2 regions of the Anaerosinus sp. genome follow, and region 1 is predicted to be linked to the other one. Evidence: riboswitches for the same ligand, from Rfam matches in the RefSeq annotation. Region 1 holds a riboswitch; the other holds the start of a gene.
What was found. Region 1 has a riboswitch for cobalamin ahead of cbiD (cobalt-precorrin-5B (C(1))-methyltransferase CbiD). Riboswitches for the same ligand answer to the same signal wherever they lie in the genome.
Positions count from the first base shown of each region.

Region 1 (5,757 bases):
TTTTAGTTTATCATCAATAAATGTTAATATTTCTGACAATTTTCCGCCACTACCGCCGATAAAAGCTACATCACAACTTGGCAAATCTAAAAGGGCTGAAGGCGCTTCACCTAAAATCGCAGTAAGGTTCTTCGCCTTAAACTTAGCCGCATTTTGCTGAATTAAATCAATTCCCTCGCGATTGCGCTCAATCGCATATACATGACCGTTTAGTGCTGAAAGGGCAGCTTCAATAGATAAAGAACCAGTCCCAGCTCCAACATCCCAAATAATACTATCAGGATTAATTTGGGCCTTAGCAATTGTTAGAATACGAATTTCCTCTTTTGTCATTGGTGTTTTCCCACGAATAAATTCATGATCGGGAATTCCTAGATGATACATTATGCTATCACCACCACTATACAATTTTTATATTCGACGGTAGAAGCAGCTTCTTGCAATGTCATTGTCACAATAGATTCATTCTCATAAGATAAATGGTTACAAGCGTAAAGCTGCACATTTTGGGGCCAATCATTTTTTAAAAGAAGGCTAGCAATCGTAGCACTTGTATATTTTGAATCAGTTAAAAAACCAAGTTTGCGCCCTTTTGAATACTTAAGCCGAGCTAAATCAACCTCTCTCCCATGTAAACTAATTAAATCCGCATCATGCCAAGGGAGCGCCAATCTAGCAAAAGCAAGCTGCATAGAGCTTATTCCCGGAATAACCTCAATACAGGAAAATCTTTTATTTAAAGCTGCTAGAAAGCTATAATACCCTGGATCACCTGAAACCATCACTACGACATCTTGGCTTTTTAAATTTTCCTCAATAAAAGCAAGTGCAGCTTCGATCTCACCTGTAATTGCATGAGTTAGCGCCATTTTATTTTGAAATGAGCTTAACGACCGTTTACTGCCAACTAAAACCTTTGCAAAATCAATCGTTTTTTTTGCAATTGGTAATAAATAATCTTCTGATCCTGGGCCTATACCAACGACAATTATTTTATGTTCCACCCTAAAACTCCTCCGATTTTTTTTGCATTTTCATCTATTCCTAAAATTGTACCATCTAAACTGGTGATAACAGCGCCAATACAAATTTCATTATAAACGTAGCGCATTGCTCGATAACTAATTCTTTGTGCAATCAGATCATAAATTCCTTCAATATGATTTTCTTCTAAAATTTCAATTGCAGCTTCTGTCGTAGTCGTACTTAAAATATCTCTAACTACTCCTGTAGATGCTCCTAAAGAAGCTGCATACACCGCTAAAATTTCAAGACGAGCATCTGCAACTCTATTATGTGTATGAAAAATCCCACCGGCAACTTTAATTAATTTTCCTAAATGACCAACAAATAAAATATTTTGAATCTTTCTTTCAGCTGCACTTTCCAGCATAAAGCCAATAAAATTACTAGTCTGTACTATTGCATCTGCCCTTACCCCAAAATTGTCAATACAAGCATCATATCCTATTTTCCCAGGAACAAAAATTAAAGTATCTAGCCCTTTTGCTTTAGCAACATCAATTTGAGGTGCCAATGAATCTTTAAAAGCTTCCTCTGACATAGGTCTTACTATTCCAGAGGTGCCAATAATGGACAATCCTCCCTCAATACCTAAAATTGGATTTAATGTTTTTTTCGCTAACTCAACTCCGCGAGGAATGATAATTGTAATTTCACAGCCATACTCTTCTTTTAATATTTCTTTTACTACATTGGTAATCATTTTTCTTGGTCCGGGATTCACCGCTGGTTGTCCTACTTTAGCAGCTAACCCTGGGCTAGTTACGATTCCTACTCCTGTTCCAGCTTTAATGATAATGTCTTTATGCTGAGCAGAGATGAGAACTTTAACTTCGATGATCATCCCATTTGTAATATCCGGATCATCACCAGAGTCCTTTCTAACAGCAGCAAATATTTCATTTTCGCTCTTTTTCTCCACATGTTCAATCGGAATCGAAAGTATTTCACCCGAAAGTGCTTGAATATTTACTGTGTTGAGATAGCTTCCTTTATGGGCTAGCAATGCTGCCTTCGTAGCTGCAGCCACACAGGTTCCTGTTGTAAACCCCGATTTTAAAAATTTTTTCAAAAATAAAACCCCCTGCAAAGGCAGAGGGTAAAAAAACGCAAACAACCACATATTAAAAATAACAGTTGTAGAAGCTTAATTACCCACCTGCCCATCATCCGTAGGTCGCTTATAAACAAGGCTGTTTATAGTAACGGTGTGCGTTAAAACAGGTAGGTCTCCTGGCTAAAATCATCATATCTTTACGCCTTCCCAGCAATCGCCAGTGGCATAGGTAAAGATACTCATTAATACAGTGGCGGGACCGCGCCGGTATCACACCGGACTTCCCTTTTAAGCAATTAAGCACCTGTTTCCTTAGTCATTTATCTTCTCTTATTTCAATATCTATAGATAAAATCCTGCTATATAATAAAAATTTACTTTATAAATCTAGTCTCTACTAGTATGAGTTTATTATCGACTTGGTTAATTATTGTAAGTTGATTTATCGTAGACTGTGGCAATCTATCATAATCGATATCTCTTAGAATAAAATAGGTTTTCTTATTCGTAAAAACTTTTTCTAAATCAGGAATAGATTTAGGAGAAAAAACTAGCTCATTGCCATAAATTCCACTATAGAAAGAAATTCCTGGGCGAAGAAATTTAGAAATATAAACATCGCTAGTTCCATCATATTGCTCTAAAAAAACGTTACTTACATGCTGACTCGTAAAATCAGGTGCAATTTTCGGAAATAATAAATTTACTAACACAGTAGAAAAAATCATCATTCCTACTACCTGACTTTTAAAAGCTATCTCAATATTTCGTTTTAAAAGAAAGAAAATCGTTACTAAGCACATCAGGATAATGGTAGAAGCTAAACTGATAAACCCAATCTCCGCTTGTGGCATTTCTTTTATCCCAATTGTACAGCCATAAACAAAAGTTGCCGATAAAAATAGTAAGCATCCAATCCAGCCCCAAGACCTTTTGGAACCAAAATAATTTCTACCGGTTAACTTATCAAGATACCATCCCACCAACATTGCTAATGCTGGAAACATTGGCAGTATATACGATACAAGTTTTGTTTTTGATATAGAAAAAAACAACAAAATGATTACTGCCCATAGATTTAGAAATAATAAATGATCAAATTTTCCATAAGAATCGGAAAAAGATTTATAGATAGATTGAAAAAGCAAAGTTATCCAAGGGAAAAACCCAACTAATAATACTGGAAGATAATAATACCATAATAGTCCACTAGGATGCTCTGGCGATGTAAATCTCGTTATGTTATGAAAACCAAGAAAACTATCGATAAATGCACTTCCATGCAAGCTATACATATAAATATACCATGGCAACGCAACCAAGCAAAAAATAATGCTTCCAGATAAAATTTTCATTTCAGATAAAAGATGAAATTTTTTTAAGCATACTAAGTACAAAAATACAATTACACCAGGGAAAAATAAGCCTATGGGCCCTTTAGTTAAAACTGCTAAGCCTGCAAAAATATAAAATGTATAATATTGTCTACTTAAAAATGCAAAGAGCGAAACCATTAAACAAAAATTTAATGTAATATCTGTAACAGCAGCTTTACCTAAATAAAAAAATTCAATACTTGTTACTAAAATTAAAGCACTATAGATTCCCACTTTATGATTAAATAATTTTTTCCCATAAAAGTATATTGCAATAATACTAAGCAAAGATAAAAATGCTGATGGGAATCTTGCCGCAAAATCATTTATACCAAATACTTGATAACTCATCGCAACAAGCCAATAATACATCGGTGGCTTATCATACCAATATTCACCGTAAATCTTTGGGGATAAAAAATCATTCGATAAAATCATTTCTTTAGGAGTTTCTGCATAGACCGGTTCATCAGGATCTAATAAAGGAAATCCAGATAAATTAGAAAATATAGTAATAGCAGCAATTATTATCATGATTCCAATTGAAATATTTTTATTTGTTGACATCATAAACTCCTTTATTATTTTAACTGTTTTGTTAAAAATTCTCGTCCAAAAACTTTAATTGTATAATAAAATCCAATAGAAAATGGCAAATATTCTGCAATCATTCTCCAGGCAACAGCAATAATCCCTACAGTTCCTGATGGTAAAAATTCATTAAATAATAAAACAAATCCGCCTTCTGCAATTCCAGATCCCCCAGGAGTTGGTGCAAAATAAAGAAGAATATTGAGAAAAATCATTCTTCCCATAACGATTGCCCAATTTACATCGACTCCCATACCTAAAAACAAAATAGGAACAACGCTATATAAAGCTAACAAACTTAAGCCCGATTCAACAAAAACTCTAAGCATACTTAATGGGGCACTTGATAGTAAAACGATAGCTCCTTTAATATCTCTATAAAAAGCATATAACATACGCCTTTTTGCGTATTTTAAGCGTTTTGAAAATTTAATTACCAGATAATCTGTAAATTTATTTTTTAGCGCCCAAATGATGAAAAAAGTCCCTAAAACAATAAATATAGATATTCCAATTAATACATTCGTAGAAATCCAGGGTAACAAACTGTTATCAAAATAAAAAATGATAGGTAAACATAATAATAAAAATAAAATAGATACGAGCGTACGTACAATAACAAAGACTGTAGCTTTTCCTGTTGGAATTCCTGCATTGCGTAAAAAAATTAATTGTGCAACTGCTCCACCTGTTGCTCCAGGAGTTAATAAAGCTAAAAAATAATTCCCGAATATTACCTGAACAGCTTGCTGTAACGTAATATGTTCATTAGAAGCACGGACTAAGTGCATTAATCGAGTTCCATCTAAAATCAATCCAATGATAACCAAAAAAATGGTTACAATAATTGACCAAGGTTGAAATTCTGTTAAATGACTTAACGTATTTATATCTACTGTAAAGTAAATAACTCCACAAGAAATAATGCCTAAAAGTAAGATAAGAAATAAAAATCTCTTATAAATTTTATTCATTCGCCAACGCTCCAAACGAAACCAATTCAATTTTATTATGTCGTAATGAGTTTAATAAATTTTTATCAGTTAATGCGGATAATTCTTGATCCCAATGATATTGCCAATCAAATAGTTTTCGCAACTCACCAGTATTATGCCCTGGATGAACCATGATTTCATTTACTCCATTGGGTAATTGGGAAATAATTTGGGCCAATGTAGCCTCATTCATATTTCCTCCAGCCATCATTCCCCAAAAATAATCAGGTGAAACAATATTTGCTTTTTTTAGTTTTTTTCTAGCGATTTGCGCAAGAAAACTCAAGCCACATTTTCCGATATATCTACCAAATGAAAACTCATGAAAAAAAAGATAATCTTCAGCGGGAATTCTAATTGCTTTTATTTTAAACTCTTTTGCAAGCGCAATAACAACATCGATCATCCCAGGAAGAACATGTAAATGTTGATGACTATCTAAATGCGTAATAGGTATACCTGTAGATTTTACTTTAGCAATTTGTGCATAAAATTCCTGATAAATTTCCGCTAATCTAACTGTTCCACAAATATATTTTTTTATAAAAGCAGGATAAGCCGAAGCAAAATTCCCCTCAGCATCAACTAAAGTAGAAATTTTTTTGGGCTCAAGGATAGGGCTTGCTGCAACTAATGTTAAATGTACTCCTACACCTACGCTATTTTCATTTGTATTAAGAAGATTTACTGCATGTTCAAATGCAGCGGCAACCGG
Region 1 covers NZ_CBDNNH010000012.1:27,155-32,911, forward strand. The annotation lists gene cbiT (precorrin-6Y C5,15-methyltransferase (decarboxylating) subunit CbiT) at 1-384, opposite strand, end outside; gene cbiE (precorrin-6y C5,15-methyltransferase (decarboxylating) subunit CbiE) at 384-1,004, opposite strand; gene cbiD (cobalt-precorrin-5B (C(1))-methyltransferase CbiD) at 989-2,095, opposite strand; cobalamin riboswitch at 2,230-2,403, opposite strand; gene ACWZFG_RS06175 (ArnT family glycosyltransferase) at 2,455-4,023, opposite strand; gene ACWZFG_RS06180 (lysylphosphatidylglycerol synthase transmembrane domain-containing protein) at 4,038-5,021, opposite strand; gene ACWZFG_RS06185 (ChbG/HpnK family deacetylase) at 5,014-5,757, opposite strand, start outside.

Region 2 (5,757 bases), on a different contig from region 1:
GGGTCTGGAAAATCTGCTAAATAAAGTATCTATGGCAATTCATGGACGTGGCAGGAGGATTCTATATGAATACTAATCAGAAATTGCAGCGGTGGCTGCCGTGTAAAAGTCGTTGTGAAATGGCGGGCGCAGCCTCATTTTTTTTAAGTCTAAAAGATTGTGTGATTTTGATAAACGGGCCTCGTTGGTGTGCAACGATTGCCGAACGCGAGATGGCAAGAGTCGAGAAAAAATATGAGCGAAGAATCTTTTGTAGTGAAGTAAAGGAAATCGATTTGTTGTACGGCGCAGATGATGCGCTTTTGCTGGCGTTAGAAGAAGTAAAAAAAGAATGTAATCCTAAAATGATTGCAGTCATCAACAGTTGCTCAGTCAGCTTAATCGGTGATGACATTCAGGGGATTTGTCATAGAGCTAATTTAGCTTGTGAGATTATTGCGGTTGATGCAGGCGGACTTAAGGGAGAATTTTGGGAAGGGTATCAGGAAGCATTAGATAAAATTCTTGACTTAGTTACTGCAAAGGTAAAAGTTAAAAAAGAAGTTGTGCGGAAAAATCGCGTAAATCTTTTTGGCTGGTGCAATAACTATCCCAATTGGCAAGGGGATTTAGCTGAAATCAAGCGAATGCTTATATCCTCTGGGATTGAAGTTGGTGTTTGCCTTGGTGCAGATGAAACTTCTCTAGCTGAGATGATGCAATTGCCATTGGCTGCTTGCAATATTGTTTTAGCTCCGGAACTTGGAGTTGAAGCGGCAAAACGGTTAGCAGAAGAATGGGGGCAAGATTACCTTATTGCGCCTACACCTTATGGAATGCAATGTTCCATTGCCTGGTTAAATCGGATTGCAGAAAAATTACAGATCAATATCTGCACAGAAAAACTAGAAACAGAAATCGACATCAATCAAGAAAAGCTGGATCAAGCAATTTTTCAGCTCAAAGCGGATTGTAAAAACTTTGGCTTTGGCGACGTATATTTAACGCTTCCTTACGGAGTTGCTTATGGAATCGTAGCAGCACTAAAAACAGAGTTTCCTGAATTTAATGATATTTATCTCAAAATAGAAGGCCCGAATAAAGCAGAATATCCAATGATTCAAGGCGTACGCGCCTGGCAGGTGCAACCAAGTGCTGTATCTGTTGAAGAAGCAGGTATTTCGCTTGTCCTTGGAGATTGGCAAACGAGATTGGAAGTTGGGCAATACGATCGGATGATTTTTAAAAATTTTCTTATGCCAATGCAAGGTGTTCCTGTTGCAGAACGTCCCTATGCAGGTGTTTTGGGATGGAAGCACTTTATGGCGGAAGTGATAGAAGTGTTTCATATGATTGCTTACTTACATCCGGCAAAAGTTGGAAAATAAAAAACATTAAAAAATCTTGACTGTATGACCACTATATAGTGTATGGTGGAAAACGATGCAATCATTTCGACAAATTCATATTGAGAAGATAGGTGCCGAAAGGCTTAATAGGGAAATCGGTGAAAAACCGGTACGGTCCCGCCGCTGTAATGGGGAGTAACTCCACAAAGATGTCACTGGATATATTCTGGGAAGGCGTGGGGAAGCGATGATACAGAGTCAGAAGAACTGCCTAGATTCATTTTGCCATGAAATCCTACGAGTGATAGGAAGGTGAAAGATACTGTAACTATACAATGCTGTATGCATTTGTAGGTATAGATATGGAATTTAACGCCTTTTTGCTTTTGCGAAAAGGCTTTTTCACGTAATAGCATGGTTTTTCGTTGAAGTGAAATGAAATTGAGGAGAGGTCAAAATACGTGAAACGAAAATTTTCAAAATCAAAAAAACTGGCAGCGATACTTATGCCAACAATTGCTTTAGCGACAAGCTTTATTTATGCTAATACAGCCTTTGCTGAAGAAAATTCCCAAGAAGCGATAGCTTCATATTTCTTTGATGAAGTTGTTGTAACTGCAACAAGAACACCTGTGAATGAATTTAAGGTCAATGCGAATATCAATGTAATTACAAGTGAAGATATTGCTAAAAATCATTATACGGATTTGTCGGAAGCGTTGCGTTCCATTCCTGGCGTTACAATCGCCAATTATAGTTTAGCTGGCTATGATAATAGCAATGGGTTAAAAATTAATGGCGCAGATGAAATTGTTGTATTAATTGATGGGGTTAAAATGAATGCAGCGGGCAATAAATTTTCGGCTACGATGTTTAAAAACTTAGATAATGTAGAGCGTATTGAAGTTTTGAAAGGCTCTGCATCAACATTATACGGCTCTGATGCAAAAGGTGGTGTTATCAATATCATCACGAAGAAGATCAACCACAATCAATCGAAAATAAAAATCACTGGCGGCAGTTATGCTACGGAAAACTATTTATTTAGCACAGAGGGGCACGATGAAGATTGGTCATGGAGAATTTCGCGCCAGAAAGATCTGCTTGGCGATTTTAAAGATGGTAGAGGTGTGACGACGCCAGCGCATTTAAATGGAGATACAACGAGTATAAAAATAACAAAAGAGATTGGTGAAAAATCTGATTTGACGTTTACTTATGATGGATATAAAGCGGATGAAGGTTATACAGCGTTGTGGGAAGATGCGTTTAAAAAAGGAAGTATTGATAATTATAATTGGAAATTGATTTATAATACTCAGATTGATGATAAATCGACGAATCAGTTCTCTTATATGAACAGTGTTTTTGATACAGATTACAATAAATATTTCACCAATATAAAAACTTATCGAATTTCTGATCAATATACAAGGCAGTGGGATGAAAATAATACGTTGATTGCAGGCTTTGAGTTTACGCAGGATAAAGTCGTTACTTTTAATAATGTGAAACTTACCAATCGTGCTTTGTATCTACAAGACGAGTGGGGGATAGATGACCGTTGGACGCTGACGAGCGGAATTCGCTATGATAATAACTCCGGTTTTGGCAGTCATACTTCCCCGAGTGTAAACCTTGGTTATATGGCAAGTGATGCAACGAATTTATATGTTGGGTATAGCGAATATTTTATTCCGCCTTCTCCGACCAATTTGTATAGTGCAAAATATGGAAACCCGAACATAAAGCCAGAATCCGGGAATACGCTTGAGTTTGGGATTAATCATCGGATTGATGATACGTTTGTGGCTTCTGCACATATCTTTAAACGTGATTCAGAAGATAGAATTGGCTATATCAGCAAGATCGGTAAATATGCAAATGTGGGTGACGAAAAAGCAGATGGCTGGGACATTCAATTGAAAAAGCAATTTTCTGACGCATTTAGTGGATTTGTTGGTTATACCCATACCAATGTAGACCCGACAGACCAAAGGGCAGAAAATATTGACGGGTATATTCCGAAGGGAGCTTGGAACGTTGGTCTCGATTATAAAGCTGGTAAGTTAGATCTTTCCGTATTAGGGCGCGGGGCAATTGATAGACCAGGGCCGCAAACAGCTGATGCGGTAGATCACTTCTTCCCGGCAAATACCTATTGGGTTTGGGATATTGGAATCAATTATCAAGCAACCGATGATATTAAAGCCTTTATTAAAGTGAATAATGTCTTTGATAAGTTTTATGCTGAGCATTCAAATGCGCGTTATAACTGGAGTACAACTCCGGATGAGCAATGGTGGAGTGCACCGGGCAGAAATGTACTTGTAGGGATGGAATACACTTTTTAAATCATTGATGAACCGAAAGCATTCGGTTCATCCTTCTTGCTAAGGGTGGAATAAAAATAGATGAAAAGATTTAATCGTTGCATAGTGCTTATTTTACTTGTTTTTGCATGTATATTAGGAGGCTGTGGATCGACGCGGGATGATGTGAATACGACGATTCTTAATACAGGTTATGATGTTGTAGATTCTACAGGAACAAAGCTTCATTTTACAAAGAAGCCGGAACGAATTGTCTCATTGACTATCAGTACTGATGAAATCCTATTGGAGTTGGTATCTGAGGATAGAATCGCAGCTTTAACTTATTTAGTTGATGATCCTGGGATATCAAATGCAGTTGAAAAAAGTAAAACGGTCTTAGCTCGTTTGGACGGAAATAGTGCGGAAGCAATTCTGGCACTAAAACCTGACTTAGTTATTGTTGCAGATTTTTTTAAAGTAGAAATGATTGAGACTTTACGTGAGCTAGGAATTCCGGTTTATGTATATAAAACGCAAAAAAATATTCAAGATGTAAAAAATTCCATTGTGGAACTGGCAAATGTTGTAGGAGAACCACAAAATGCTTTACCGCTACTCACGATGATGGATGCAAAATTAGCACAAATCGAAATGACGGTGAATGAAATTCTGGAAAGTGAACGAAAAAGAGTGATTTATATACAGACCAATGGAGCAACCTTTCGTCCTGAAAGCACATTTCATGATATTTGCAAGTTTGCAGGGGTAAAAGAGGCGGCATTGGAGCTGAATTATCAAAAGAATATTACGTTATCCAAAGAAGAAATTGTTCGATTAAATCCAGATGCCTTTGTTTTATCGGCATGGGATTATGATGGGAAACATGAGACGCAGGAGCGTTGTAAAGAAATTCAAGAAGATCCTGCGTATCAATCGATTAAAGCAATAAAAAATCATGCAATTGTCGCCTTGCCCGGAGCGCATATGCAATCATTATCACATTATATCGTTTATGCGATTGAAGACATGGCAAAGGCGATGTATCCAGAAAAGTTTAAATTGAAGGAGTAAAAACATGAAAAGAAAAGTAGTATATCCGTTTACAGCTATCGTTGGACAGGAGGAAATGAAATTATCTTTAATTTTAAATGTCATTAATCCATCGTTAGGCGGTGTTTTAATTAAAGGGGAAAAAGGAACGGCAAAATCAACTGCGGTTAGAGCTTTGGCAGAACTTTTACCGGCGATGGAAGTTGTTGATGGCTGTCAATTCCACTGTGATCCAAGTGAAGTGAATTTGCTTTGTGAAGCTTGCCAGAAGAAACAGCAAGAACATAAATTAGTAAGTCATCATGCGGTAAAAATGCGTGTGGTGGAATTGCCGGTAAGTGCGACGGAAGATCGCGTGGTTGGTACACTTGACATTGAACATGCGATTAAACATGGGGAAAAGAAATTTGAAGCAGGGATTCTTGCCCAAGCGAATCGCAATATTCTTTATGTTGATGAAATTAATCTACTTGATGATCATGTCGTTGATGTTCTTTTAGATGCGGCAGCAATGGGAATTAATACGGTTGAACGTGAAGGGGTGTCCTACTCTCATCCGGCGAGATTTGTCCTTGTCGGGACAATGAATCCGGAAGAAGGCGATATTCGTCCGCAATTGCTAGATCGATTTGGACTATCTGTAGTTGTTACTGGTGAACATGAACCGGGAAAAAGGGTGGAAGTCATCAAAAGACGTCTTGCTTATGAAGCTGACCCGGAAACTTTTATTGCAGATTGTCAAGAGGAGCAAGAAGCTTTAGCAACAAAAATTATTCAAGCAAGAAAAATTTTGACAAACGTAACGATTTCTGATGAACTTTTAGTTGCAGTTGCTAAAATGGCGATAGAATTAGGCGTCGATGGCCATCGCAGTGATATTACAACGATTAAAACAGCGATGACTTTGGCTGCTTTTGATGGTAGAGAAGAAGTCTTACTTGAAGATATAAAAAATGCGGCAAAATTGGTATTGCCGCATAGAATGCGCCGTCGTCCATTTGAAGAAGGTGCCTTGGATTGGGATAAAGTTGAAGCTTTACTTGCAGAGTAAATGGTTTTGTGGG
Region 2 covers NZ_CBDNNH010000003.1:66,251-72,007, forward strand. The annotation lists gene ACWZFG_RS02395 (nitrogenase component 1) at 1-76, shown strand, start outside; gene ACWZFG_RS02400 (nitrogenase component 1) at 66-1,367, shown strand; cobalamin riboswitch at 1,441-1,617, shown strand; gene ACWZFG_RS02405 (TonB-dependent receptor plug domain-containing protein) at 1,790-3,682, shown strand; gene ACWZFG_RS02410 (ABC transporter substrate-binding protein) at 3,743-4,714, shown strand; gene ACWZFG_RS02415 (ATP-binding protein) at 4,719-5,744, shown strand.
Region 2: another riboswitch for cobalamin. It lies ahead of ACWZFG_RS02405 (TonB-dependent receptor plug domain-containing protein); the one in region 1 lies ahead of cbiD (cobalt-precorrin-5B (C(1))-methyltransferase CbiD).